3 regions of the Microbulbifer sp. CNSA002 genome follow, and region 2 is predicted to be linked to each of the others. Evidence: predicted binding sites of a transcription regulator. Region 2 holds the regulator's gene; each other region holds the start of a gene.
What was found. The regulator PhoB, encoded in region 2, activates phosphate uptake and scavenging genes when phosphate is short. The targets are predictions, from matches to a motif close to TGTCATAAANNTGTAACA.

Region 1 (10,015 bases), 1.4 Mb from region 2:
GCATCACTCCTGCAGATGTCAATCGAGATATGGGAGACAGCGCCATCACAGAGACTATGGGTTTTGGCGGCACCCACAAAATATTCTCAGGAACATACCAAGATAACATCGACAACATACTGAAAATGTACGATATCTGTCACTCGGAAAGTGACTTTGTCGTTACTCCGGGCATCGAGGGGAGAGGCGCCCCTCTTGGATTCGACCTACTTAAAATTATCAGGACCGGTACAACACCAACAATTAATTCTGGCTTGGCCCACAAAAGCATGAACCGTTATCAAGTCGGCACTGGGTCTCTCCACCCCCCGCTGGAAGCATTTTTAAATGCTGCTGCCAGCTTTCTAAATTCTGAGGAAGAACAACCCCCTGTCCACTAATAACTGAGCCTCACAACTAATTCCCAAGATTCATATTTCACGTGCGCATAAAACAGAAAAAGGGGCAAAGCCCCTTTTTCTAATACCGACAAAATTGAAAGCTCAGATTACCAACCGCACTGACGCCCTTGGTTCTGCTCTTCCAGGTACGCCATCAGCGGCTGGAAGTAATCGATAATGGCGGAAGCATCCAGGTCGCGCTGACCAGTGAGCGCTTCCATAGCATCCGGCCAGGGCTTGCTTGCACCCATTGCCAACATAGCGCGCAGCTTCTTACCAGCCTCATCATTCTGGTAGATGGAGCAGCGGTGCAGCGGTCCGGTTTCACCAGCGGCTTCACACAGCGCGCGGTGGAATTGGAACTGCTGGATACGCGCCAGGAAGTAGCGAGCGTAAGGCGTATTACCGGGGATATGGTACTTGGCACCCGGATCGAAGTTCTCTTCGGAGCGCTCTACCGGAGCGGCAATGCCCTGGTAATCTTCACGCAGCTTCCACCAGGCCTTGTTGTAGTCTTCCGGCTTCACCTCACCGTTGAATACTTGCCAGCGCCACTTATCAACGAGCAGACCAAATGGCAGGAAGGCAATCTTATCCAGCGCCTGCTGCATCAGGTAACCGATATCTTTACTCTCATCCGGCACCTCATTCATCAAACCGATTTCCTTCAGGTACTTCGGTGTGATGGAAAGCGCGATGGTATCGCCAACAGCTTCGTGGAAACCGTCGTTAGCGCCATTTTTATAGAGGAAAGGCTGATCTTTATAGATGCGCTGGTAGAAGTTGTGGCCCAACTCGTGGTGGATGGTAACCAGGTCTTCACCCGTTTTATTGATACACATCTTGATGCGAAGGTCGTCCTGCCCGTCCATATTCCAGGCGCTGGCATGACAAACCACATCGCGATCGCGAGGCTGGGTGAACTGGGAGCGCTCCCAGAAAGTTTCCGGTAGAGGCTTAAAGCCCAGGGAGGTGAAGAACTTCTCCCCGACTTTAACCATGTCTTTTTCACTCATGCCGGAATCAACCACCAGCTGAGTCAGATCATAGGGGGCCTGCATGTCGTCGTCTTTGACGATGTCGTAGACGTTACCCCACTCCTGGGCCCACATATTACCCAGCAAGTGTGCAGGAATCTTACCCTGAGCCGGCACTACGTCATCGCCATAATGCTCATTCAACTTGGCGCGAACATGGCAGTGCAAAGCTTCGTACAACGGCTTCACTTTACCCCACTGGGTATCCATATCCTCAGCAAAGGCATCCGGGGCCATATCATATTTGGAGCGCCAGAAAACACTCAGGTTGTCATAACCCAGCTCTTTGGTACCCGCATTACCGATCTCCACCTGGCGCTCATACAGAGGCTTCATAGGAGGAGAAACTTTACGCCATCCAACCCACAGATCCTTGAGTAATTCAGGATCGCGATTGGTTGCCATCACCTGCCCCATCTCGGTCAGGGTGTAGCACTTTTCTTCACCGCCATCTTCGTGGCAGTATTTACCGGCACCGTACATGCCCTGCATTTTTGAGCCAATTTGCGCCAACTCAGAAGTTAGTGCCGGATCTTTCGGCGCCGGGAATACCAACCCCTGCTTCAACATGGTCAACTGGCGACGGGTATCCGGGTCCAGATCCAGGTCGTTAAATTTGGCGGCCTCTGAAGCCAGCTCCACTGCCAGGGTGGTGTATCGCTCTGAAGCCAAAGCCTCTACATATTGGGAATCAATATTGATATAGGTAGAAGCAAGCCAAGCCGCATGACTTGCCTCTTGCCCCATTTTTTCCAAGCGAGCCTGGGCATCATTTAGGAAAGCTTGCGCATCTTTGGCTGTCAGCTGGGAATTATCAGCTGGACTTTCCGCAGTCGCCTGGGCTACACCAACCGGTTTTACCGCTTGCTGCCCACTGTCACAGGCAGACAGTGCAACGGCAACCGCTATCGAGAGAGCAACTTTTTTCATTTTCTCCTCAAGAATCATTTTTAGATCTGCTTATAGTTGACGCCGTTTATAGCATAAGCCCCACACGATCAGCGACGGCAAGGCCGAAGATCGAGCCAGATCGACACAAAATCCCCTTTTATATCGTCTTTGCGGGAAAAAATTTGGTGAGGGAAAGAGCAAAAACCCAGGACACGGTCGAGCAAAACACTCTCAACGGGGATTTTTCAGGGGATGATTTTTGAAACAAAGAAGGGAGAGATTGGAGGCAGCCCAACCAGCAACACCCTCGGCACATGATACCACTGCTACCGTTGCTCCCTTCCGGGCCTGGCGGAGTTCACAGCTGCTCATTGCGAGGGGACCGGGAGGGCCGCCACAACGATCTTCGGTGCCAGTGCATCCGAAGAGGGCGCGATTATAGAGGCATAAACGAATAAGATCCAGCCCTATTAACAGGTTATAATAAACGACTACTATCTCACCCCCTGCAAAGAGTTACTCATGCACTTGTTTGTCGATAATTTAACCAACGTTGACTTCAGCTACCTCGACTCAAAACGAGGCATCGTAGGCGAGACCTGGCTGGCAAACGCAGCCCTCGATGGCGCCTTGGATGAACAGGGGATGGTTTGCGACTTTGGCATAGTGAAAAAGACCCTGAGGCATTGGCTGGATGATCAAGTCGACCACCGCCTCCTGGTACCTACCCGCTCACCCCAACTGACCCTGGAGCACAATGGAGACCAGGTTAACCTAACCTGGCTATTGGAAAACGGGGCATCTATTAAAGTGTCAGGTCCGGAACAAGCTTTTGCCTTAGTGGACGCCGAGGTAATTACCCCTGAGAGCGTCGCCGTCTGGTGTGTCCAGCAGCTGGCCAGCCACTTCCCCGACAGCGTGGAGAAGCTCAAGCTCAGCTTCCACTGTGAAGTGATTGAAGATGCCTTCTACCACTACAGCCATGGCCTGAAAAAACACCTTGGTAACTGCCAACGTATCGCCCATGGACACCGTTCACGCATTCAGGTCATGACGGGTGGCCAACGCGATACAGAGCTGGAAAAGTACTGGGCTGAGCGCTGGGAAGATATCTACCTGGGCACTCGCGAGGATCTGGTTTCAACAACTGCCGATGATCGCGGTGAGGAAATCCATAACTTTGCTTACAGTGCGCAACAGGGAAACTTCACCCTGACCATCCCTGCCAAAGTTTGTGAAATTCTTGACTGTGATACCACGGTGGAGCAGTTGGCCCAATATATCGCCAACACCCTGGCGGCAAGAGAACCGGGGAAAGCGATTACCGTAAGAGCCTACGAAGGTATTGGCAAAGGCGCGATTGCTTCAGCTCAAACCAGCTAGCCCAGCCCCATAGCACCGACACCGTTATAAATTGAAGTACCAAGGCGCCCGACTTTGAACCTGATTGTTTTACAAAAGCACGACTTTATTAGTCCCAACCGTGTCCGCCTGAGTGGACGCCAGCTGGAGCATATCACCAAGGTTCACAGAGCAGCGCCGGGACAACAACTTCGTGTCGGACTGCTCGACGGGCAAATAGGTAGTGGCGAGATTGTTACGCTCGACGAGAAGTGCGTTGAGCTTGAGGTGGCATTCGCAATCGATCCGCCCCAGCCATTACCTCTCACACTTATTTTGGCCCTACCTCGCCCCAAAATGCTCAAGCGGGTTATCCAGCATTTGACTGCACTCGGAGTCAAAAAACTGGTTTTAATTAATAGTTACCGGGTCGAAAAGTCTTACTGGCAAACTCCCTGGTTACAGGAAGACAAACTCTTTGAGCAATGCCTGCTCGGACTAGAGCAGGCTGTCGATACACAAATGCCGGAAATTCTGTTGCGCAAACGCTTTAAACCGTTTGTCGAAGACGAACTCCCTTCCCTCTCCAGTGACTCCCGTAAACTGGTGGCTCATCCAGTAGGGGGAACGGCTTGCCCTGTGGACATAAAGCAACCGACCACTTTAGCCATTGGCCCTGAAGGCGGCTTTATCAGCTATGAAGTCGAGAAGCTCCAGGAAGCAGGCTTTCAATCCGTTCACCTGGGTCCACGTATTTTGCGGGTAGAAACTGCACTGCCAGTCCTAATTAGCCGGTTATTTCCCGCTTTTTAACTTACTCAAATTTTAGAGGCTCTAATACACCTTCACGGGGGCCTCTAAACATCTATTTGATTTATTGCTTTTTAAAACATGGAGCAAGCTTTTACGAAAGCTTAACTCTCCATACTTCATTTGTTCAAAAAAACCCCATTAAAGTTACCTACCTCTCACGATGAGACAATTGCGTAATTTAGCAATCAATATTTCATCAATTTGTCACAATTAAGTCATATTTTGCGCCCTCGTTTTACCACCTTACGGTCGAATTACTATGAGCGTATTCTTAAGCCGGCTAAAGCAAACCCTTACCCTTTTTCTTCTTGGGATGGCCCTGGCTGCTGCAACTTCCACAGCCCAAACCCGCTTCCCTCCCGACACATCGGGCCTGCTTTTTACTTTACATGGCTCCAACACTGTCGGCGCAAAGCTGGCGCCCAATCTGGTGAGCGATTACCTCGAAGCCCGTGGTGGCAGTAATCTCGAGATTATCCCTTTAGGGAAAGAAAATGAGGTTCGAGTGCAAGGGGACCTCGGTGGTAAAAAAATATATGTCGATATTGCGGCACACGGTTCGAGCACCGGATTTAAAGGCCTTGAACGTTCCCAGGCCAATATCGCCATGGCTTCGCGACCAATAAAAGATACTGAGCACGCAGCCCTGAGTCGCTTTGGGGATATGCGCGGCCAAAGTGCAGAACATGTTATTGCCATCGACGGCCTCGCCATTATTGTTCACCCTCAAAACCCCATCAGCCAATTAACCCTGCAACAAATAGCAGCAATATTTTCTGGAAAAATTACCGACTGGTCTGAAGTGGGCGGGCGGAAAGGTCGTATCAAAGTTCTGGCGAGAGATAATCAGTCCGGCACCTGGGATACGTTTAAAAGCTTGGTGCTCGGGAAAAAGTACTCCCTTATTACTAATGCAAAACGCTTCGAATCGAATGATCAATTGTCAGACCGTGTTTCGGCGAATCCCAACAGTATTGGATTTGTCGGCTTGGCGTCTATTCGACGAGCCAAGGCCGTATCGGTATCTGACCAGAACACCCAACCGCAAGCTCCAGAGCATCTGACAATTGCAACCGAGGACTACCCCCTCTCCCGCCGTCTATTTCTCTATACCGCAGCTTACAATTTAAAACCCGTCGCCGAAGAGTTCCTGCACTTTGTACAGAGCGAGCAGGGGCAGGAGCTGGTAAAGGCCACTGGATTTGTCGCGCAGACGCCAATGGGTGTAAAACCTGAAGCCAACCGGGAGGGGCCCAGCGAATACCTGAAATTAACGGAAAATGCAGAACGCCTGAGTATTAACTTCCGTTTCTCTGAAGGCAGCGCCTCTTTAGATAACAAGGCAAAACAGGATATACAGCGACTTGTCCGCTTTATGCAAAAGCCTGAGAACAGCCACAAGCGACTGCTATTGATCGGATTTGGCGATGAGAAAGTGAGCGAGGGACGCTCAATCGTTTTATCAAAACTACGCGCAGTTACCGTTCGCTCAGCTCTAAGGGATCACCAGATTAATACAGCACCGGTTCAGGGCTTTGGTGCCTATCTGCCGGTAGCCTCCAACAGCTCCAGCTCAAAGATAAAAAATCGCCGGGTAGAAATCTGGGTTATTTAACCCTAGCCCAAAACCCCTCTCCCTCGTGAGGCGACAAGGAAGTCCCTCAGCACCCTTTCTGTTTTTCCTTCTCCCCTTCCCCAGTTTTTCCCTAAACAACACATCCAGCTTTTTCTAAAGCATAAATAACGCGCATAAAAAAGCCGCGTAAATACACGGCTATCAATTAGTGGCTATGCCACCAGGTCTCACAGAGAGGAACGCAAAGAGCGCTCCGGGGGAAACTTCCCAACAACAAGCGCGTTACCGCTTATTTACAATGTGGCCGCCCGCAGGCGGCCACTGGGGGCAATTAAGCTACAGCGTCTTCCGCTACTGCTTGTTTTTGCAGAGCCAGTTTGGGATCTACAAACTCGTAACCCAATACGTCGGCTACGGCTTGGTAGGTCACCATGCCAGCGTGAACATTCAGGCCTTCCAACAGGTTGGAATCGTCCAACAGTGCCTGCTTGGCGCCTTTGTTTGCCAGGGCTACCGCGAAAGGCAGGGTGGCATTGTTCAGGGCCATAGTGGAGGTGCGAGCTACACCGCCGGGCATATTGGCAACACAGTAGTGAACCACACCATCAACTACGTAAGTAGGCTCTTGGTGAGTAGTCGCCTTGGAAGTCTCGAAACAACCGCCCTGGTCAATAGCAACGTCAGCTACAACTGCGCCTTTCTTCATGCGGCTGATAATGTCGCGGGTCAGCAGTTTGGGGGCTGCCGCGCCAGGAATCAGAACCGCACCAACAACCAGGTCAGCTTCCAGTGCGTGCTTTTCAATAGCATCGTTAGTGGAGTACTCAGTGCGAACCGCACCACCGAAAATATCGTCCAGCTGACGCAGACGCGGCAGGGAGCGGTCGAGGATAGTAACGTCAGCACCCATACCCAGGGCCATCTTCGCTGCGTTAGTACCAACAACACCGCCACCGATAATCAGGACTTTAGCAGGAGCTACACCGGGAACACCGCCGAGCAGTACGCCGAGACCACCCTGGGCTTTTTCCAGGTGGTGGGCACCGCACTGTACAGACATACGGCCAGCAACTTCAGACATGGGCGCCAGCAGAGGCAGGCCTCCGAAGCGATCGGTTACAGTTTCATAAGCGATGCAGGTAGCGCCGGATTTCACCAGCAGCTCAGTTTGTTTGGGGTCTGGAGCCAGGTGCAGATAGGTGTACAGAACCTGCCCAGGACGCAGCATTTCGCACTCGTGGGGCTGGGGCTCTTTTACCTTGACGATCATATCGGCAGTGGCAAAAATCTCTTCCGGAGTATCGATAATCTTGGCGCCGGCTTGAACGTACATCTCATCGGGGAAACCAATAGCGGCACCACCATCCTTCTGTACGATCACTTGGTGGCCGTGGCCAACCAGTTCGCGAACACTCGACGGCGTCAGGCCAATACGATACTCGTGGTTCTTAATCTCTTTAGGGACGCCAATCAACATTTTCCTTCTCCTCGCTCTGTGCGCTCGGTACTGCCTTAATCAAATAGGAGTACCTAATTTCTATGTTTTCCCCAGTATAAGAACAGATAAGAAGTGGATATTTAGTAGATTTTTGATAAAACTAGTGGAATCCACTAACAACCCTGTCGCCAAGTCTATTTTTTGACCATGTCGACCAATTCGGAGTCAGCAGTTATGCGCAAACGTGCGGGAGAGCTAAGTACCATCGACCGGAACATATTGCGTGTTCTACAAAAGAATGGACGAACCAGCTATGCCGAGCTGGCCCGACAGGTGGGATTGACCGCGACCCCCTGCGTCGAACGGGTAAAGCGCCTGGAAAATGACAATGTTATTCAGGGTTATACCGCCTTGATTAATCCGGAATACCTCGATGCTGCCCTGGTGGTTTTCGTGCAGATCAGGCTGAACCGCTCCGCACAGGACGCCTTTGAGGAATTTCGCAACGCCGTAGCCGCCCTGCCGGAAGTTCAGGAGTGTTACTTGGTATCGGGGAATTTTGATTACTTGATCAAGGCCCGGGTGGCGGATATGAGCGCCTACCGCAAGTTTTACGGCGAAACGCTTTTAACGCTGCCGGAGGTGCAGGAGTGCACCAGCTATGTGGTGATGGAAGAAGTCAAAGAGACACTGGAAGTACCGGTTCACTACAACCGATAGGGGGATAGATCGATGAGTGGCCGCAGCCACTCATCTGCATAAACCGGCAATCAGTATTGAATGCCCAGTTTCCGGTAAATAAACCCGATCACCCAGGCGGGGCCGATCAACAGGAATTGTAAGTCCTTAAAGAAAGAGGGTTTCTTGCCTTCGATATGGTGGCCAATAAATTGGAACACCCACATAATCACGAATAGGGCCAGTGCCGTCTGCCAGATAGGCACCCCCAGCCGCTCCAATACCGACCAAGCCCACAAACACAGAACAGTTAATCCCGTCATTCCCAGGGCAATGGGAAACGACATCGCGAAATAAAACAGAAGAATCGGGATTGTCACCACGACAGCCCAGTTCAGCCAGGGAATTGTCGCCATAAATTCCGGCTGCGGAACTGCCCACAAAAGTCCGGCCACAGTTGCATAAATTACGGGAACAGCAATCCAATGAATGGATTTGTTGATCGGATTCTGATGACTCTCACCATACTCGGAAAACCACTGCTGGGCACTGCGCATGACAATCTCCTCATTCTTATATTGTTATTGTCAGAGCAATAATAATCCCCAACCCATGGATATCAATCAATGGCCGAAAATACCACGAGGCCTACAAAACGTGGCTTTTAGCGCCTAACGTAGGCATCCAACTGGGATAGATAGAGATCCGCCATCGATTTATCGAAGCAACAGAATACAACCTGCTGCGGCGCCCCCTCCTTCTCCTGAAATTGCTGCACCTGCTCTACAGCCACCTCTACAGCCAGCTCCGGCGGGTAGTCGTAAACGCCACAACTGATCGCCGGAAAAGCAATCGAGCGCATATTTTCGCGCCGAGCCAATGCCAGGCAGTGCCGATAACAGCTGGAGAGCAACTCGGGCTCACCCAAACTGCCGCCACGCCAAACTGGCCCAACCGTGTGGTAGATACGTTTTACGGGAATGGAATAAGCGCCAGTAGCGCGCACTTCACCAACAGGACAGCCGCCCAGACTGCGGCAGGCCTCCAGTAGATTGGGCCCCGCTGCGCGGTGTATGGCCCCATCGACACCACCGCCTCCCAAGAGACGGCTGTTGGCAGCATTGACGATTACATCGACGTGCAATCGAGTGATATCACCGAGATGAACTTTGATCACTCAGCATCTCCAACCGCTATTTGAATAATTGCTGCGGATGGAAATCCATTTCACTTCACAACAGTCGCACCTTTGCCAGAGATGCGTCCCTAGCGCGGCTGGTCTGTCTCGGCCCGAGCGAGTCGCTCGGGCTCAAGTCCTGCCCTGCCCCCTCAACCAAGCAACTTGCGGTGCTGTGAGGCAACGGCTTCCGGGCACTTCGTCAGCGCGCTCACTAACACGATAGCAGCTGAAGAGAAAACAAAACCCGGCAACAGCTCATAAACATCAAAAATGCCACCGGAGAGTTGCTCCCACACCACAACGGTGAGGCCGCCAACGATAACACCGGCAATAGCACCACTACCGGTCATACGGGACCAGTAGAGACTGATCAACAGCGCCGGGCCAAAAGCAGCGCCCAGACCAGCCCAGGCGTAACTCACCACATCCAGAACCTTGGAATCCGGGTCCATCGCAATCCACACAGCGACCAGTGATAAAGCAACCACCGCCCAGCGCCCCACTTTCACCATGGCTTCCGGAGTGGTCTCACGCCCAAACCAAACGTGGTAAATATCCTCCGCCAACGCAGCCGATGACACCAACAGCTGGGAATCTGCCGTACTCATAATGGCAGATAGAATCGCCGCCAAAAGAACACCGGCAACTAGCGGGTGGAACAGCACCTGTACCATTTCCATA
Region 2 (10,015 bases):
ACGGCCGATAACATCAAACAGGCCTTCGGTCAGGTAAAGATTAATAGCACTGTTCACGCCAGCACCGAGCAGCTGGGTCTCATTCAAGGAGTTGATTAACCCCCCAACGGTAATGCCCGCAAACATTCCCACTAAAATTTTGGTCGTAAGCCCCATAACAAGCTTCTCTTTATGAATCGTTGTTTTCATTGCAGTGAGCACTATATCCATTGCCGTGCTGGGGAGCAAAAATGCAACAGGGAGAGACCTGTTGCCACCGGCCGGGATACAATGGGGCCTTTATCCAGACTGCGGAGTTATCGTTGCACCAATCACCATTTGTGCCCTCTGGCGATTGGCAGAGTTTGCCTCTTGAAACCCAGCAGCAACCACCCAAAAATCTGGTGCCCTGGCTGACCTATTCCGGATCACTCACCGCCGCTCTCAAGCAGCAAAGTGACGGGGACTTTTATGTTCGCGTGCTGTATCAGGGTTGGCAGACACCTCGCCCAGAAGAATGCCTTGTACTGGGTTTACACAATGGTAGCCGGGCCCTGATTCGGGAAGTTTTGCTCTACGGTTGCGGACAGCCCTGGGTGTATGCCCGCAGCGTTTTGCCCGAACGCAGCCTTCAAGGAAAATCTCGCAATCTGCGCAGCCTGGATACCCGCCCGCTGGGGGAGCTGCTGTTTAGTGAACCGGGTATTCGCAGAGGGGAGATCGCCCTCAATTTGCTGCAAAAATCCCCTGGCTGCGCCGATCGTGAACTTGGGGAAAAGGATTCTGAAGTCTGGGGTCGCCGCTCGCTATTCTGGCTGCGGGACAAGCCTTTACTGGTGTCGGAGGCTTTTCTTCCCAACTTCACACCGACAGGTGACCCCATAGCGCAAGAAGCAGCCAAAACTATCGCAACTGAGGATTCACTGTGATCAGCCAACAGATCGCACAACGCTGGCCCACCGCGCTGCCCTACTGGCAATTAGCGAGGATGGACAAACCCATAGGTTCACTGCTGTTACTCTGGCCCACTTGGTGCGCACTATGGCTAGCCGCTGAGGGGTGGCCGGGCTTCCACTTGTTTATCGTATTTACACTCGGTGTGATCCTGATGCGAGCGGCTGGCTGCGCAGTCAATGATTTCGCCGATCGCAAAATTGACGCCCATGTAAAGCGCACTGCGGAGCGTCCTCTGGCCACCGGCGCACTGACGCCAAAGTCTGCATTGGCGCTTTTCGCCGGCCTCAGCGCTGCCGCCTTCCTTCTGGTACTCACCACCAACACACTCACAATTCTCCTCTCGTTTTTAGCTCTGGCTCTGGCATTCGGCTATCCCTTTGCAAAGCGCCACACACACCTACCCCAGATGGTCCTGGGCGCCGCCTTTAGTATGGGAATCCCCATGTCTTTTGCAGCGGTTACAGGAGAAGTACCAGCAGAGGCCTGGTTGCTCTATACCGCCAACTTGGTTTGGACCCTGTGCTATGACACTTTCTATGCGATGGTGGACCGCGATGACGATCTTCAGATCGGCGTTAAATCCACCGCCATTTTGTTTGGGGAAATGGACAAGGTGATCACCGGAACCTTACAACTTTTAGTTCTAATAGCCCTGCTGCTTATTGGATCAAGGTTCTCACTCGGTATTTTTTACTACTTGGCGCTATTGCCGGTTTGCAGTTTATTCGTTTATCAGCAGTGGCTGATTCGGGACCGAGAGCGAGAGGGCTGTTTTCAGGCTTTTATCAACAATAATTGGGTAGGGTTTGCCATTTTCGCCGGCATATCGCTGCATTTTCTGCTGAATTGAAAGATGAGTGGGCCCTAGAAGTGGAGCGTCATATATTTGTCATATAAATCCCGTTTAATCCTCGGCCATAACTGGGGAAACCCTGACAACAGAGCGGGTATGGCAGGCAAATGCACAGTAAAACGATCCTGATTGTCGATGACGAATCCGCAGTGCGCGATATGCTGCGGGTCGCACTGGAAATGGCGGATTACCGCTGCCTTGAGGCGGAAAACGCCCAGGAAGCTCACGCCCTGATTATCGACGAGAAGCCAGACTTAGTGCTGCTCGACTGGATGCTGCCGGATGTTTCCGGGGTAGAGCTGGCAAGGCGCCTCAAGCGCGATGAACTCACCACCTCATTGCCGATCATCATGCTCACGGCAAAAGGTGAAGAAGACAATAAAATCAAAGGGTTAGAGACCGGGGCCGACGATTACATCACCAAGCCTTTCTCCCCCCGGGAGCTGGTTGCACGCTTAAAGGCCGTACTGCGCCGCGCGGGCCCGGCAACCCCGGAAGAACCCCTCAGCGCCGGCGCATTGATATTGGACCCACTGAGTCACCGAGTCACTATCAAAGGGCAGCCGGTGGATATGGGGCCAACAGAATTTCGCCTTCTCACCTTCTTCCTCTCCCACCAGGAGCGCGCCTATACACGCACCCAACTCCTCGATCATGTATGGGGTGGGAATGTCTATGTGGAGGAGCGCACCGTGGATGTCCATATCCGCCGTCTGCGCAAAGCCCTGGCCATTGATGGCCACGACCGCTATATCCAGACAGTTCGCGGCACCGGGTATCGGTTTTCTGTGCAAACCGCAGAAAAAGTGTGACAATCCTCTCTGGATCGGTACCGATCCCTGCAGAATCAAACCTCCGCGCTTAACGGGTGCGGGCCTGGTTCCATGAGGTATTGAATGCGGGCGGAAGAGGCTGTGCCACTGCCGCCATCTATCAGGCAACACGGCAACTCTATGTTGGATCGCAGTATTGGCGAGTTCTCGCGTTTCGTAATTATCGCCCTGGGATGCACCATTCTCGGTGTCACCTCCGGCAGCTGGTCTCTCGCCCTGATTGCGGGATTGGCCAGCTATCTGATCTCAGTGCTGTGGCAACAGCAACGTTTCAACCGCTGGCTGGCAAACGGCAGACGCGGCCCAGCCCCAACCGCCTTTGGTATTTGGGGCGAAATCTACGACGACTTTTACCGTATGCAGCGGCGCCACCGCCGCGAGAAGCAGAAGCTGCACGTGATGTTGCGCCGAGTGCAAGACAGCACCAGCGCACTGCGCGAAGGCATTGTAGCCCTGGAAGACGGCGATAACCTGGCTTGGTGGAACCCTGCAGCGGGTGAACTCCTTGGGTTGCAAGCCAGTGATTCCGGCCAGTCATTAGTCAACTTTGTCCGCGACCCTGGCTTTGTCAGCTATATGCACGGTGATAACAGCGGAGAACCCCTCACTCTGCCCGCACCTGGCAATGAAGCCCGCATGTTACAGCTGGAAGTCACCCGCTACGGTAAAGATGAGGCTTTGGTCATTGTTCGCGACATCACCCGTTTACACAATCTCGAGCAGATGCGCCGGGATTTTGTCGCCAATGTTTCCCATGAGCTGCGCACCCCCCTCACGGTAATTGCCGGCTACCTGGAAACACTGCAAAGCAGTGATATGGCACCGCCTCCCTGGAGGAAACCCCTGGCTCAAATGGAGGAGCAGACTGGCCGCATGAGTACGCTGGTCAATGACCTGCTGCTATTGGCTCGCTTGGAGACCTCAGAACGCAAAAGCGGGGATATGGCTGTAGCCGTACCAGAACTGATTGAGAGGGTGGCCCAGGAAGCGCGCAGCTTCAGTGGCGATCGGCATCATCATATCGAAGTTGATTGCAAAGGGGATTGCTACCTCAATGGAGACCCCGGCGAATTACACAGTGCGTTTGCCAACTTAGCTTTAAATGCAGTGAAATACACTCCCGAAGAGGGCGGAATTCAATTGCGCTGGTGGCAGGATGACAAAGGCGGGCACTTTTCCGTAGAGGACAATGGTATCGGTATCGATTCGATCCATATTCCCCGCCTGACTGAGCGCTTCTATCGAGTTGATCCAGGCCGCTCACGGGACAGTGGCGGCACAGGTCTCGGGTTGGCGATCGTTAAGCATGTGTTGCTGCGACACAATGGAGAAATGAGTGTAGAAAGCACGCCCGGGCAGGGCAGTCTCTTCACGCTTCACTTTCCGCCAGCAAAGCTGGCTCAAAAGCCAGCATCCAGGTTGAGTTCTGAAGCCGCTAATTAAAGCGGCTTTCGATTACTCCAGTTCCTGCAGTTCTACTTCTTTACCGTCTTTGACATAGCTGGCCGTGCCCTCTTTACCCAGAGCGTTTGCTTCCCGGCGCAAAACCAAATGGTGCAACTGCAAATCCCCATCGCGCAGCAGTAGGTGCTCATTGCCCTCATCATCGGTAGGCAGGGCCTTAGCACCAATGAGGGCATCTCGCAGAGCGCGCAGCTTGGGCACATCGCGATAGCGATTCAAGTCATTCGACAAACGGGCTTTCATGCGCTCACTCTCATGCAGTGCCGCCGCTGTCTCACGGTACTTGGCAAAAAAGAATACGGCTCCAATGGCAAAAGCTACGATCACCGCTATTTCAAACCACTCAGGCATAGTTACTCCTTATTATCATTTTTGCGCCAAACAATTAATTGATTATTGGCCGGCAAGAAATTTAGTTCTGTGCGACTGAACCCCGCACTCTCTGCCAGCTGATCGAGCCATTCGAGATCGCGAATCCCCCGCTCGGGATCATGCTCCTTCAACTCGATATCAAAATCCGCATTAGTAGGGCCAATAAACTCTCCTGCAATTTTCACTGGACCGTAAACGATCAACAAACCTTCCGGCTCCAGAACATCGGCACTGTGCAGAAAGAACTTTTGTACCAGTTCAGCCGACATAATATGTAAGGTGTTTGCAGTGAAAATAGCATCAGCCGAAATCTCGGGCCAAAATTCGCCAACATCGAGCACTAGCGGCTGTGGCAGGTTGCTATTGGGGACCTCCGCCAGCCAGGACTTTACTACCTCCAGCTGTTGCGATCGCTCTGAAGTTTGCCATTCAAGATGCGGTAAATGCGGAGCAAAATATACTGCGTGCTGACCAGTACCACTGCCAACCTCAAGCACTTTGCGACTTAAAGCCAACAGGCGAGTCAGTTGTTGGAGAATCGGCTCGCGATTGCGCCCGCAGGAGGGCGCATTCGGCAATTCAGTACTACTCACTGCGGTTCATCCCGGGTAAATACCCAATCCCACTCAGTGGACATATTCGGGTTATAGACATAACCGGCCACATCAAACCCTTTCAGCTCTTCAGCCTTCTTTACCCTCTGGTCAATGGCCCAGCGACTCATCATGCCTCTGGCTTTTTTAGCGAAGAAGCTAATCATCTTATACTGACCATTTTTCAGGTCCTTAAAATGCGGGGTGATCACCTGAGCATCAAGCTGCTTGGTTTTGACTGATTTGAAATATTCATTGGATGCGAGGTTTACCAACTCGCGACTCTTCACGCCCTGCAACTGCGCATTCAATGCTTCGGTAATCTTATCTCCCCAAAATTCATAGAGATTCTTACCCTTGGCATTTTCAAATTTAGTACCCATCTCGAGGCGATAGGGCTGCATCAAGTCCAATGGGCGCAGCAAACCATAAAGGCCAGAGAGCATACGTAAGTGCTTTTGCGCATAGGCAAAGTCCCGCTTACCCATAGTCTCCGCCTCCAGTCCGGTATAAACATCACCTTTAAAGGCGAGCAGGGCGGGGCGGGCGTTGTTATCGGTAAACGGACGCTTCCAAGTATGGAAGCGATCGTAATTTAAGACTCCCAACTTATCTGAAATTTTCATCAAGCTGGAAACCTGCTGCGGGCTCAGTTCGCGCAGCTCTTTGATCAGGGCTGCTGATTCTTTCAAAAAGTCCGGCTGGGTGGTTTCCAGTGAGGGAATATCACTTTCATAGTCCAGGGTTTTCGCCGGTGAAATAACTATTAACATCGGGTGCCTTCTCGCTTCGCTATCGCCTCAACCACACACTACCAAGCTATTGTGGCTGACCCAAATATATCGCGGATGTTTACTCTGGCTTTAGGACGTCCTGCCACCAATTGAGTGGAGTCTGCCCGTCCTTAGGGTCATAAACATTGCCGTAATACCAAACGCTGTTAGCCCCATCGCAGGCACTGTTGAGGATCTCCTCAATCTTATCGAATCCACAACTGACATGAATGCTGTAGACCAATACGCGCGGAGCCTCCAGATCCAAATCGCCCCCGAGCTTCTCCAGCTGTGGGGTCAACTTATCAGACAGTTCCGTGCTATCGCCGCGACAAAAAATACGCACCGCCAAATTCCCCGAGCGCTTTACCAACTCAAATTGCTGGGTGTCTTTATCGACCTTAATGTAATCCCCACTGGCGATTCCCTTAATAAAGACAGGGGATCGCACCAATTGGCAGCTATCATCCTCGCTCACACGAACCTGTAGCCGTTCCACCACGGGCTCACCTTCGGGGTTGTTGCCCGCAAATAACTCAATGACTTGAAGTGCCGTCATAAACCTCAGTTCCCGTACTGTGTACAATGAGTAACCATTCTAATGACTCAACATTATACAGGGAGGGAGGCAATGATCTCGCGTACCCAAGCGCTTACGGCATGTGTCGCGTTTTGGACAACCACGATTCTCGGAGGATGCGTTGTCAATCCAGTCACCGGTGAGAAACAGGTTTCGCTGATATCTCCGCAGCAGGAGGTTCAACTGGGGCAACAGCACTATGCTGCCAACCAACAGCAACAGGGCGGCCAATACACCATTGATCCGGCCCTGCAAAACTACATCAATCAGGTTGGCCAAAAGCTGGCGCGGGCCTCAGACCGCCCCCAGCTACCTTACGAGTTTGTGGTTCTGAACAATTCGGTTCCCAACGCCTGGGCCTTACCCGGCGGCAAAATCGCTATCAATCGAGGCCTGCTGGTGTTACTCGATGACGAAGCTGAGCTCGCTGCCGTACTGAGCCATGAGATAGTTCACGCTGCTGCGCGACATTCCGCAACTGCGATGTCCCAACAACAATTACTGGGCGCAGGCCTGGCAATCGTGGGAGCTGCCACCCAGGACTCTGGCTACTCTGACTTGATTGCCACCGGGACTCAACTGGGGGGCTCCGCCTATATTGCCCGCTACAGTCGCGGCAATGAGTTAGAGTCAGATCAATACGGTATGAAATATATGGCCGCTGCGGGATATGATCCCCAGGGGGCCGTACGCCTGCAAAGAAAATTTGTTGAACTGTCGGAGGGGCGGCAAGCTCGTGGACTGGAAGCGCTCTTTGCCAGCCATCCCCCTTCCCAGTCTCGTGTCAGCGCTAATATCAAGCACAGTCAATCTCTACCCAAAGGGGGAATCACCAACCGGGCCTCTTACCAAAAAGCCATAGCGCAATTAAAGCGCGATGCCGATGCTTACAAGAATTACGACGATGCGGTTGTCGCAGCCAATGATAAAAAGTTTGACTCTGCACTAAAGCTGGTGAGAAAAGCTCAAAAACAGCAACCCAAAGAAGCTGCCTTTTTTGCGCTAGAAGGCGATTTATTCAGTCAAAAGAAACAATATAAAAATGCTCGAAAGGCATACGATAGTGCCATTCAAAAGAATCCGGCGCTATTTTCGTATTGGCTAAAGCGGGGAATCACTAATATCCAATTAAAAAATTATAGCTCTGCAGAGGGCGACCTAACCAGATCACTACGCTATCTGGATACAGCTTACGCTCACTACTACCTCGGCCAGACCTATGAGAGACAGGGAAATAAGCAAAGTGCTTACAAGCACTATCAGGAAGCTGCTGGGGCTGGAGGAGAAATTGGCACCATGGCACAAAACCGAATAAAAGCCATCACCAACAAAGGGTAAATAAATTTGATTTATAAATAAAAAGGGCCGTCTCAGACAGCCCTTTTTTAATTTTGCTTATAACTGAAAAATTACGCTAAGTTCGAACTTTTCTACATCAAGTTCAATAAAGGGAGTCAAAAAGCTAAGCACGGTATCATTTTCAAGATCCGGCATTACATCAAGCGTTGAAGTAGATCCAGCACGATAGGTATCACTACCAAAGCTGCGAATATTAATATTATCATCTGCCTCCATAGTGCTATAAGCGGCCTCAAAGGCAATATTCCGACTAAAGAAGTGAGTGAAAGCCAGCTTCATATCGTCTTTCTCGTCCAGTTTCATACCAAACGAGGTGCTTTGTGAGAAGAAATAATCTGCACCGATCTGCCAATAATCGTCATCACCTTCATAGTCGGCATAAGAAAGTTCAGTGGTCAAATACCTCCCACCTCCCAGGCTTGTGAAATATTTAGAGGAAAAGACAGCCACATCCAGACCATCGTCACTGACAAAATCAAAACCAATATAATCAGCACCGCTCAACGGATAGTTGTATCGAAATTCAACATAAGTCTCTTTATCAGACTCAAAATCAGTATGGGAAAGTTCTAATAAAAAAATTCGGGGTGAATAAATAGCCAAGAGCAACCGTGTCAATATTTCGATCATTAACTTCAGTTAAATCTATACCGAAAATAAAACCATTTTGAGAGAAATACTCCCCGGTCACAGCGTAATTATCGGCATTATTACTATCTACCTCATTATGGAAAAAGGCAGCCGATACATTGCTTACTTTGTTAATATATCCAAACTCATTTAGGGGGCCTAGAGTTTCTTTTCCAGAAAAGTAATAAGTAGTTTCAACCAAAAACTGATTTCCATCTAAATCAAACTCACCGCCCCAAATATCTAGATTATAATCCAAGCTAGAATAGCCAGCTGTAGTAATTAAATTATATTCTTCAGCGTCAGCGGTTACAGAGAGAAATAACAGGGGAAGAACAGCGAGACTGAATCTCATTTCCAAAACCTTTCGTTAACATAATGATCTAAATTAGGATGCGAATTCTAACAATAATTTTTCACTGTGCAACAAACACTATTTGTAAGAGATAAAATCAAAGCCCACATATAAAAGAGTTATGCGATAGGTTCACTATTGCAACTAAACCTTGTTGATTTATTTCACACAGCAGACCCTCTATGATCTTTCTGCCCATATATAGCTCTACTGAACTAACAAGCAACCTTTTGTCTAGAGATACCTATCGATGAATGTTCTTCATCCACTGGCTTTTATAGAACATTCAAATCGATAAGGTTCCTCTTAGTAAGCCCACACAAGAATTAAGCTATTTTTGGAAGGGGTATCTCGCGATAGCAAGAGACTTAGGGAGGTTTCAAGCTTATTTAGAGGTCGTATGTAAAAAGGAAGATCAACAAAGTATCTCCAACTATTACATAAAAACAACTAAATACAGAAGAAAATTGGCACCAAGGTACCGAGAAAGATTAGAGCAGTAAAGCTAGGTTACTTTGAGCTTACTCAAGTTAAACATGAAAAATAAAGGGCTATCAATGACAGCCCTTTATTTAAACTAACTTACAATTGAACAGTTAAGCCCAACTGATAGATATCAAGATCACCCTTAATATCATTGTTAGAGAGATAAGCCGTTTCAACAGCAATATTGCGGTTAAAGAAGTGGGTCATACCCAGCTTGTAACTTTCTTGCTCATCATAATTAAATTCAACAGAAGTGCGTTGATTGAAGAAAAATTCAGACCCTAACGCCCAGAAATCATCAGCATTCTCAATGCTATTGTAAACCAATTCTACAGTCAGGTATTGCTCTCCAGCCAGATGAGCGAAGTACTTGGAGGACAAAGCACGATTTTCGAATTCTTCATCAACAAAAAGGTTAAAACCAACATAATCAGTCGAATTCAACTGGTAGTTATAACGAGCCTCCATGGAAAACTCATTATCACTATCATCATCAACATGATTTAACTTAACAAGAAAATCTGGAGAGAATAGATATCCGATAGACTGATAATCTAAATTAGTCTCCCAAAGGTCACTTATGCCGGCACCGACAACCAAACCATTAGAAGCAAAGTATTCACCACTTACCGAGAAAATGTCAGAGTGATCACCGCCACTGTTAAAGTGCGAGAAACCTGCAGAAACATTACTCACTTTGTTGATATATTCAAACTCTTTCAAGGGGCCAAGAGTTTCTTTACCGCCAAAATAGTAAGTAGTTCCAAGATCAAAAGAATCT
Region 3 (10,015 bases), 550 kb from region 2:
GGCGGAGCTGGAAAAAGAGCGAGATACCCTCACCAAGACCCTGAATAGCGAGCGTCGCCTCAAGACCTTGATCAAGAAAGAGCTTCTGGCCGCAGCCAAAGAGTTTGGCGATGATCGCCGTTCCCCGATTGTGGCTCGTGAAGAGGCAAAGGCGTTTAGTGAATCCGAGCTGCTGTCTTCAGATCCCATCACCGTTATCGTTTCTGAAAAAGGTTGGATTCGCGCGGCCAAGGGCCATGAAATTGATGCGGCAGCGCTCAGTTATAAGGCGGGGGACAGTCTTGGTTTTGCCGCGCGTGGCAAGAGTAACCAGCCAGCGTTATTACTCGATAGTACCGGACGCAGTTACTCCATTGCCTCCCACACATTGCCTTCGGCACGAGGGCAGGGCGAACCCCTCAGTGGGCGTATCAATCCTCCCTCCGGTGCCACCTTTGAGGGCTTGTTGATGGGCCCTGATGAGCAGCGAGTGTTACTGGCTTCCGATGCGGGTTATGGCTTTATCGCCAAGCTCTCGGATTTGCAGTCGCGCAATAAGGCGGGTAAAGCCATGCTGACCCTGCCCAAGGGGGCCCAGGTACTCCCACCTCAATTGCTGGATAGTCTCGATGACGTCTTGCTGGCAGCGGTGACCACTGAAGGGCGCATGTTGGTATTCCCTGTGACTGAGTTGCCGGAATTGTCCAAAGGCAAGGGCAATAAGATTATCAATATCACTTCGGCCCGAGCTGCGGCCCGCGAAGAGGTGGTCATCGGTGTTGCTGTATTGAAGGGCAGGGACCAGCTGGTCGTTCACGCCGGTAAGCGCCATACCAAGATCAAGATCTCGGAGATGGATCACTATCGCGGCGAGCGTGGCCGGCGTGGCAACAAGCTGCCCCGGGGCTTCCAGAAGGTCGATAAGATCGAGGTTCTGGAGAAATAGACCCATCCCGGATGCAGGTCGAAAGGGCGGTCCTAGTGACCGCCTTTTTTAATGGGGTTTTGGGATATTGATAACTCGCACATTGATGAAATAATAAGCAGGCTTATAATGAGCGGCCTTAGACAGGGAGAGCAGATATGTCCAGGGAAGATGCCGTTACTGAAATGAGTTTTGAACTACACAGTGCAGCACGGCTGCTGCGGCGAAACTTTGACCGCAGAGCCAAGGACCACGGGCTGAGTGGATCCCGCTGGCAGGTGCTTTGGCATCTACTGCGCGAGGAGGGCCTTAAGCAGGCAGAGTTGGCCGAGCGCCTGGACCTAGCGCCGATCAGTCTGGCGCGCCAGCTGGATAACCTCCAGCAGGAGGGGCTGGTGGAGCGGAGGCCCGATCCCGAGGACCGGCGCTGTTTCCGTATTTATCTGACGGGGCAGGCAATGCCGGCCCTTGAGTTACTGGGCGGTGTAGCCCAGCAGACCCGCAGTGAGGCACTTGCGGGCTTTTCCGCCGCAGAGGTGGATCAATTGCAGTCGCTGCTATTGCGGTTGCGCAAGAATTTGACACGTGAAGAGATTGAATGTGACTGAAAAGCTGTCCATTAAGCTAGACCGCGCCGGACAACGAGAGTTCGCACTCTCCTTTTTCCTGGTATTGGCCGTCCTGATAGGGGGATGGAACCTGTTGCGCGGCAGCGATATTGTCGAGACAGAGAACGCTTACGTGAAAGCGGACAAGATTTCCCTGGCGCCTGAGGTTAGTGGTGTTGTCACCCAGGTACTGGTGAGTGCCAACCAGGTCGTGGAGAAGGGGCAATTATTGATTCAGATCGACCGCACGGCCTTCGAACTGGCGGTGACTGAGGCGGAGGCGCGCCTGGCCCAGGTGCGCAACGAATTGCTCGCTCGCCGTTCAGAATATGCTGAAGCAGACGCAGCGTTGCAGCAGGCACGCAAAGATGCAGACTTTTACCGCCGCCAATTGGAGCGCAATGAAAAACTGAGCAAGGTGGCGTTTTCCGAGGCGGAGCTGGACAGCGCCCGCCAGCAGCTGGAGCGGGCCCGTGCACAGATCACGATTAATGCTGAGAAGCTCTCCAGCTTGCGCGCTGAACTGGGAGGTGATCCCAGTATTGCCCTGGAAGAGCAGGCAGATTTAAAAGTGGCTCAAGCGCAGCTGGATACCGCCCGCTACCAGTTATCGCGCACGCGCATTATTGCTCCCGTGGATGGCACTATCGCCAATACCGTACCCAAGGTGGGGGAGATGGCCACTCTGGGCATTAACCTGCTGCAAATGATTGGCTCCACTGGCCTTTGGGTGGAGGCCAACCTGAAAGAGACCGAGCTGGGTCGCGTGCGCACGGGCCAACAGGCGGAAGTGACCCTGGATGCCTACCCGGATTTTGAGTGGCAGGCTCAGGTGGACAGTATGAGCCCCGCCAGTGGCAGTGAGTTTGCTTCCACACCGCCGCAGAATGCCAGTGGCAAGTGGGAGAAAGTCGTGCAGCGGGTGCCGGTGCGATTGCGTCTATACCCCCTCAAGGATTCTCCGCCTCTGCGCGCAGGTATGAGCGCCAAGGTACGAATTGATACCAGTGAAGATGATAAAGTGGTGTCGGCCCGTGCAACGAGCGGTGAAAGCGGCAGGGTGGTGCTTTAACTGGGTTTGAGAGAGAGGTTTCTGGGCCCGAAAGAACTCGGGCCCGAGAGCTGCACCTAGTTGCTTATTGAACTCGGTGCCAAGTTTGGGTGCGGTAGAGGAAGCCCAGGTAGCCGCGCAGCTTAAGGGTGTTGTCATCCTCCAGCCAGACTTTCAGGTCGTAAACCTTGCCTTTAACCGGGTCGAGAATTTCCCCGTCCTCGTATTTTTTCCCTTTCTTTTCCAGCCCGCTGATGACATCCATGCCGACAATGGGCTTACCTTTCAGGTCGCCTGGGCACTTGTCGCAAACGGTGTCGTTAGGCTTCATCAGAAGATCCACTACCTTGCCGTAATACTTCCCATCCTTTTCATAGATGTTGACGATGGACTTTGTCTCTCCAGTCTCGTCATCGATAGTGCGCCAGTTGCCCAGGATATCTGCAGCACTGGCCTGCAGGGCGAACAGCAGGCCAAAGGTGGCCAGAAGCAGGTTTCTAATCATCACTTATTTTCCTATGTAAAGTAGGGTGACCCAGATATTACATCAAGTCACCTGAGAGGGCAGTGGGCTAGTCGTCATCAGGTAAAATCTAACAGTCAAAAAGTAGCATTTGGCCACATATCCCTGCCTTTTCTCTCTACTTGTCCCAATTTCGGGACCTTTGTGAGTTACCCAAAGGCACCTTTAAGAGGAACAGCTCAAGGGGATACGCTTGCCGGATTCTGGCGGTGCACTGGCCCAGACTTCTCGCTCCGGGTGCTCGGCGAAAGGGGATTGCAGTAACTGGCGCAGAGTCCGCAAAGGATGATAGTCGCCATCTTCAGCAGCCTCGATGACCTTCTGTGCCAAATAGTTGCGCAGAATGTATTTCGGGTTGACTGACAGCATGGCTAGATTGCGCTCCCGGGAGTTATTTGTCTCCCGGGTGAGGCGGCGATCGTAGTGCTCCAGCCACTGATCCAGGGCGCTGTGGTGAGTGGGTTTGAGTAACTCGTGCAAAGCGCTGGCCGGACGCTCCCCCCGGTAGTGGGCCAGGGCGCGGAAAAACAGGCTGTAGTCGGCCTGGCCGTGTTGAAGCAACTTCAGCAGTTCCGAGCAGAGGGCCTGGTCGCCATCCTCTTCTTTTTCCAGGCCCAGTTTGGCCCGCATACGTTGCGCATAGGCCTCGCTTACCACCGGCTGGAATTGCTCCAGGCATTCGCGTAGGGCGTCTACACCGACAAAGGCCGACAGTGCATGGGCGAGAGCATTCAGGTTCCACAGTACGACTCCAGGCTGTTGCTCAAAGGCGTAACGGCCGGTGTGGTCGGAGTGATTGCAGATAAAAGTGGGGTCGTAGTCGTCCAGGAAGGCGTAGGGCCCGTAGTCAAAGGTGTCGCCAATAATCGACATGTTATCGGTGTTGAGCACGCCGTGGGCAAAGCCTACGGACTGCCAGGCTGCAACTAGCTCTGCACTGCGCCGGGTGGTAAAGCGCAGAAGTGCTTCAGCTTGGTCGCCCACTGCCATACCCTCTGTACCCGGTATAAAGCGTCGGCAAATAACCCCGATCAACTCCTGTAGGGCCTCCAGTTGCTTGGTGTAAAACAGGTATTCAAAGTGACCGAAACGCACGTGGCTCTCCGCTACTCGGATCAGCATGGCCCCGGTTTCGATTTTCTCACGGGTGACAGGTTCGTCGCTTCCGACAATGCACAGTGCCCGGGTGCTGGGAATACCGAGGCCGTAGAGTGCCTCACTGGCGAGGTACTCCCGTATGGTGGAGCGCAATACTGCGCGGCCATCACCAAAGCGGGAGTAGGGCGTTTTTCCTGCACCCTTTAAATGCAGTTCCCAGCGCCGGCCTTCACTCTCGATTTCACCCAATAGCAGTGCTCGCCCATCCCCCAGGTCTGGGTTGTAGACCCCGAACTGGTGACCGGTGTATTTCATCGCAAATGGGCGGCTTCCCTTAAACAGGCGGGCGCCGCAGCCCAGCTCGGCCCAGGCGGGGTCAGATTTCTCGTTGGGGTCTATTCCCAACAGTTGCAGCACAGAAGGGTTGGTATCGATTACCTTGGGGTGGCGGAAAGGAGTGGGTGCTATGGGGATGCCAAAGGCTTCCCCCATATCCGCATAGTGGTGTTCGAGAGTGACTTCGCTCAGTTTCATAGCTTTTGATTGTAGGGTGAATATTTGCGTAAAACGCCAGTGTTCAGAGTGGCTCACAAGGGCCCCTGGCTCTTATACCGCCGTTATCTGTAGGGGCCGATTCTGTGAGCGCCAGTGTTGCTCTTCCTGCTCCAACAATTCTGCAATTGCCGGGCTATCCTCCAGCCACTGTTGATCGGCTTCCAGGTGATAGGCGTCTCCCTGGTCATATAGCTTTAAGCCGTCCAGGCTGCGTTCGGTGCGGTCCCGGTGAATAATACATCCGAGGCGCAGGCATAACAGAAGGTCTGGGCTGGGGTGGAAGCCATAGTGCTCCCGTGGCGGTTTGATTCTTCCCCTTTGGTTGTGCACCAGATAGGCCAGGTGCTCCTGTTCACTTTTGGCAAATCCGGCCATATCGGCGTGTTTAACCATATAGGCCCCCAGCTTGCGGAAGCTGCTGTGAGTTAGGGCCAGGCCGGTTTCGTGCAACTGGATAGCCCAGTGCAGTCGCACCTTGCCTTCTGGTGGGTACTGGGGGCGCAACTGCTGCAGGAGGTTGAGTGAGGTGGAACTGACACGTTTAGCCTGGTTGGTATCTACCTGCCAGCGCTCTACCATGGCGGCAATCGTATCTGCACGTCGATCCCCGCCGTGCAAGCGCCCGGCCAAGTCGTGCACTATGCCCTCGCGGATTGCATAGGGGGAGACTTCCATACGCATAATGTCGAGTTCGCAGAATATTGCATGCAGTATCGCCAGGCCGGCAGCGAATACCGGGCGACGCTCTTCATCCAGGTAGGGTAAATCCAGGTCCGCGATATGTTTGGCGGAGGAAACCCGGTGCGCAAGCTGATCGATATCCCCGCGCTTGATCGCCTTTACTTCGCCATCATTGCAAATCCTGGCAACCGCTTTGATAGTCCCGGAGCAACCGGTAACTTCCGCGCCTTCGGCAATATGCTGTAGCTCCTGCAATTCGGCCCGCGCCGCTCGCCGCGCGCGTTGGAAGTGGTTTACGGTATTGCGGCTGATCAGGCCATCAGCAAAGAAACGTTTACTGTAGGAAACACAGCCTATATCCAGGCTTTCCAGTTGCTGTGGAGTATCACCACCGCGAACCAGCTCCGTGGAGCCACCGCCAATATCAATAATGCAGCGCAAGCGAGGGGGGCCATTGGCGGCGGCGAGAACCCCGGTGAAGATCAGGCGGGCCTCCTCGATACCGCTGATAATTTCCACCGGCACTCCGAGTATTGATTCCACTTCTTCCAAAAAACCATCGGCATTGGCCGCAGCCATGCGCAGTGTATTTGTACCCACAACACGCACATGGTCGAGGGGCAGTTTATCCATCACTGGCTGAAAGCGTTGCAGAGCGGTCAGGGCCCGTTCGGTTACCGCCGGGTCCAAGTGGTGGTTAATATCCAGCCCCTCGGCCAGGCGCACCATGGCTCTGTCTGTGTGCAGGCGTACCATGCGCTGATCACGAAATTCTGCCAGGAGCAGATGAAAACTGTTTGAGCCCAAATCTAGGGCGGCATAGCGTTCGTTTGGAGCTTGCATCAATATCCCGTTGAAAGCGCTAATGTATGGAGTCGGACGCTCTATTATTCATTTTGCCACTTTTCAGTCCAATAGTGAGTGCAGTCAATTTACAGCGCACCAAAAAGGCGCCACCTCTAAAAGTGTTACAAAATTATTAAATATCTTTTATAAATAAAAGATATTTTTTATTTATTTGTGTCAATTTATGGACTGAAACAGTGTGGCAGAAAACTGTGAAGCCATACTAGATCGTTATATTGCTATAGGCGCTTGCTCACAGCCACATTTCAGTGGCATATTTCTTTACTTAATCTTGACCCTCAGCCCCGTGTTAAGGCTGCTTCCAGAATAATCTGGATTTTTAAACTGCCGTTAGATACTGGGTGCGTTTTATGGTTTTGCAATGTCTAACGATGTGCCTCTATTTCCCAAAGAGTTGAGCTGGCTTTCATTTAACGAGCGTGTTTTACAGGAGGTGGAAGATGAAAGTGTGCCTGTTATTGAGCGCGTACATTTTTTGGGAATCTTCTCTAATAACCTGGATGAGTTTTTCCGTGTGCATGTTGCAGCGGTACGTCGTTTAGCAGCCTTTTCCGTTGGCGGAGAAAAGAAGGAATATTACAGTAATCTATTGCAATCGATTAATAATCGAGTGTTGAGGTTACAGTTGCGCTATGCGAAGGCCTATAACAAAGCTTTAAAGGATCTGGCAAAGCATGATATCCATGTGGTTAGGGAGACTTCGCTTAGCGATAACCAGCGCCAGTTTGTAGAAAGTTACTTTCACCGGGAAGTGCTGCCGGAGCTGGAGCCATTCTTTATCGATGGGCGCAAGCCCATGCCATTGATTAATGAAACCAGTATCTATTTTGCGATAGCACTTGAGTTGGATGATGGTACCGAGCGCTATGTGGCAATGGAGATTCCTACGGATACACTTCCCCGCTTTGTGGAGATTCCTCCACGGGAGGGGAAGCGGGAGAAAGTCTACATCGTTCTCGATAATATTATCCGAGGATGCCTTAAAGAAATATTTCGCCATGTGGTGCCTATCGTTAAAGCCAGCGCCTATACCTTTAAGATCAGTCGCGATGCTGAGTTGGAGTTAAGTGAAGAGGTAACCCAGAATATTCTCGATCGAATGGAGCGCTCACTAAAAAAGAGAAAGCGCGCAGATCCGGTGCGTATGGCATACGATGGTGATATGCCTGAGGCTCTACTGGAGTTGGTGAAGAAGAAACTGAAAATGGGTCGTTATGATACCTATACCCCCGGTGGGCGTTATCACAACTCCAAAGATCTGATGAAATTCCCGGGAGAATCCGCCCGACTTCGCTATAAGCGCCTCACACCACTGCCAGCCTTACCGAAAAATGAAAGTGTATTTTCACAGCTATGCGCAGGGGATCGGCTTTATTATTATCCCTATTATGACTTCCATGCGATTGTCAATTTCCTGGCCTCTGCCGCACTAGACCCTCAAGTTAAAGAAATTCGGATTAATCTCTACCGGGTAGCAAAGAACTCCCGTGTAGTTGCGGCTCTGGTTAATGCGGTTCGCAATAACAAAAAAGTGACTGCGGTGGTGGAGTTGCGGGCACGCTTTGATGAAAAGGCCAATATCCATTGGTCCCATGAGTTGAGCGATGCCGGGGTGAATGTGGTGTATGGCATGCCCAATCTCAAAGTACATTGCAAGTTAATTTCTGTGCTTCGCCGCGAGGATGGCAAAGATCGTTTCTACAGCCATCTTGGCACCGGTAACTTTAATGAGAATACAGCGAAGGTCTATTGCGATTTTAGCTTATTGACCAATAACCAGGAGCTGGGTCGGGACGTGTACAATGTATTTGAGTTTATGCAGGCACCGCGTAAGCGCCCTTCTTTTAAACGTATTATCACTTCACCATTTTTCTATCGGGATGCGATTACTGCAGCGATAGATCGTGAAATTGATGCCGCCCAGGCAGGGAAGGAAGCGGCGCTATTTTTCAAGTGTAATAACCTTGTGGATAGCCAGATTATTGAGCAGCTGTATCGTGCCAGTGCCGCAGGTGTAAAAATTCGTGTTATCGTTCGTGGGATGTGTGCATTGGTTTGTGAAACTCCGGGCGTATCAGACAATATTCGTATTATCAGCTTGGTAGATAAGTACCTGGAGCATGCCCGGGTCTATATTTTTCACAATGGTGGTGATGAGCTGATGTGGTTGTCTTCGGCGGACCTGATGAAACGAAACCTGGATCAGCGAGTTGAAGTCACTTTCCCGCTTATGAATCCGGAGCACCAGGCTACAGTTCGCAAAATTATGGAATTGCAGTGGAGTGATAATCAGAAGGCGCGGCTGATTGATGCCAAGCAAACAAATTCCAAGTTAGCTAATGAGGGACGAAAAGGTTGTCGATCCCAGGATGCCATCTATCGCTTTTTAAAGCAGCGTGAGGAGGAGTAGTATAGATCGCCAATAATGGGCTGCAGACCTTCCTTAGATTAAATGGTGACCCTTCAGTTTGTCTGTGGGGTCACAAATACCATTTGCACTGCTAACATCATTATTCTACCCAGTTTAGGCTTCACTCTTGATAGAGTGCATCTTTTCTCTATTTATTGATCCCGCTACCAAGATAAAAACTCTACTGTTGGTTTTATAGCCGATATCACAAGGAGTTAATCCAAAAATACGCTGTCACCTTGTTCTATTATTTTATAGTTAGCCAGATTTTAAGCTCTGTACCAGTAGGGCGGATTTGGGGAGGCTGGTATTTGGATTTTGGTGATCAATAGTAGAAGCGTTGGTGAAGTGCTCTAACTATGCTGAATGATATTCCTCTATTTCCCAGCGAATTAAGCTGGCTATCTTTTAATGAACGAGTACTACAGGAAGCCGAGGATGAAACAGTCCCAGCTATCGAACGGGTACACTTTCTCGGAATTTTCTCCCAGAATATGGATGAGTTTTTCCGCATTAAGGTGGCTGGTGTACGGAGGTTGGCGAGTATTGATTCTGGTGTGGGGCAGAGGGAGCACTTTTCCCAGCTATTGAAAACTATTAATGATCGTATTTTGACACTTGAAAAGCGCTATGCCGAAGCTTATGTCAAAGTGTTATCGGGGTTGAAAAAACATAGTATTTATCTTGTTCGAGAAGATAGCTTAAATAGCCATCAGTTGGGATTTGTAAAAAATTATTTCCATAGCCTGGTTTTACCGGAGTTAGAGCCTTTTTTTATCGATGGCAGATCAGCAATGCCATTGCTGAGTGACAACAATATCTATTTCGCTATCACTTTGAATTTAAAAGGGCAGCCAAGCAGATATGCAGTTATGGAGATTCCCACTGCTATTCTTCCCCGCTTCCTGGAAATCCCATCGCGCCAAGGCAGGAAAGAGAAAGTTTACATCGTTCTGGATAATATTATTCGAGTGTGCCTGGAAGAAGTCTTCCGCAATGTTCTGCCTATTCTTTCTGCCAAGGCCTATATGTTCAAGATAAGTCGGGATGCAGATATTGAGCTGGGAGAGTATGTCAACCGGGATATTCTCGAACGTGTTGAACGGTCACTCAAACAGCGTAAGCGTGCAGAGCCAGTACGTCTTGCTTACGACATGGAAATGCCTAATACACTGTTGGAGCTGATTAAGAAAAAGCTGAAGATGGGGTCCAGGGATAGTTATACCCCTGGTGGGCGTTATCACAACTCCAAAGATCTTATGGGCTTTGCCCCGGACTCCAAAAGTTGTCGGTATAGAAGGCCGGCACCGCTCTTGTC

Region 1: the regulator PhoB is predicted to act here: its motif matches at 4,654-4,671, upstream of ACG1BZ_RS05800 (substrate-binding domain-containing protein).
Region 3: the regulator PhoB is predicted to act here: its motif matches at 6,387-6,404, upstream of ppk1 (polyphosphate kinase 1).

What each region holds. Positions count from the first base shown of each region.
Region 1 is NZ_CP172449.1:1,299,428-1,309,442, reverse strand. It holds gene ACG1BZ_RS05825 (DUF1116 domain-containing protein) at 1-380, shown strand, start outside; gene ACG1BZ_RS05820 (M2 family metallopeptidase) at 488-2,347, opposite strand; RNA gene ffs (signal recognition particle sRNA small type) at 2,599-2,696, opposite strand; gene ACG1BZ_RS05810 (6-carboxytetrahydropterin synthase) at 2,831-3,691, shown strand; gene ACG1BZ_RS05805 (16S rRNA (uracil(1498)-N(3))-methyltransferase) at 3,746-4,462, shown strand; gene ACG1BZ_RS05800 (substrate-binding domain-containing protein) at 4,722-6,077, shown strand; gene ald (alanine dehydrogenase) at 6,370-7,515, opposite strand; gene ACG1BZ_RS05790 (Lrp/AsnC ligand binding domain-containing protein) at 7,711-8,196, shown strand; gene ACG1BZ_RS05785 (DUF962 domain-containing protein) at 8,247-8,711, opposite strand; gene ACG1BZ_RS05780 (O-acetyl-ADP-ribose deacetylase) at 8,819-9,331, opposite strand; gene putP (sodium/proline symporter PutP) at 9,484-10,015, opposite strand, start outside.
Region 2 is NZ_CP172449.1:5,190,502-5,200,516, forward strand. It holds gene ACG1BZ_RS22975 (dicarboxylate/amino acid:cation symporter) at 1-156, opposite strand, end outside; gene ACG1BZ_RS22980 (chorismate--pyruvate lyase family protein) at 231-908, shown strand; gene ubiA (4-hydroxybenzoate octaprenyltransferase) at 968-1,786, shown strand; gene phoB (phosphate regulon transcriptional regulator PhoB) at 1,897-2,601, shown strand; gene phoR (phosphate regulon sensor histidine kinase PhoR) at 2,686-4,065, shown strand; gene ACG1BZ_RS23000 (hypothetical protein) at 4,078-4,437, opposite strand; gene ACG1BZ_RS23005 (DUF938 domain-containing protein) at 4,440-5,051, opposite strand; gene yaaA (peroxide stress protein YaaA) at 5,048-5,824, opposite strand; gene ACG1BZ_RS23015 (DUF4265 domain-containing protein) at 5,904-6,383, opposite strand; gene ACG1BZ_RS23020 (M48 family metalloprotease) at 6,456-7,742, shown strand; gene ACG1BZ_RS23025 (putative porin) at 7,800-8,393, opposite strand; gene ACG1BZ_RS23030 (putative porin) at 8,317-8,748, opposite strand; gene ACG1BZ_RS23035 (putative porin) at 9,331-10,015, opposite strand, start outside.
Region 3 is NZ_CP172449.1:4,642,606-4,652,620, reverse strand. It holds gene parC (DNA topoisomerase IV subunit A) at 1-925, shown strand, start outside; gene ACG1BZ_RS20545 (MarR family winged helix-turn-helix transcriptional regulator) at 1,063-1,512, shown strand; gene ACG1BZ_RS20540 (HlyD family secretion protein) at 1,505-2,584, shown strand; gene ACG1BZ_RS20535 (DUF2147 domain-containing protein) at 2,649-3,068, opposite strand; gene ACG1BZ_RS20530 (protein adenylyltransferase SelO) at 3,252-4,718, opposite strand; gene ACG1BZ_RS20525 (Ppx/GppA family phosphatase) at 4,791-6,263, opposite strand; gene ppk1 (polyphosphate kinase 1) at 6,649-8,697, shown strand; gene ppk1 (polyphosphate kinase 1) at 9,057-10,015, shown strand, end outside.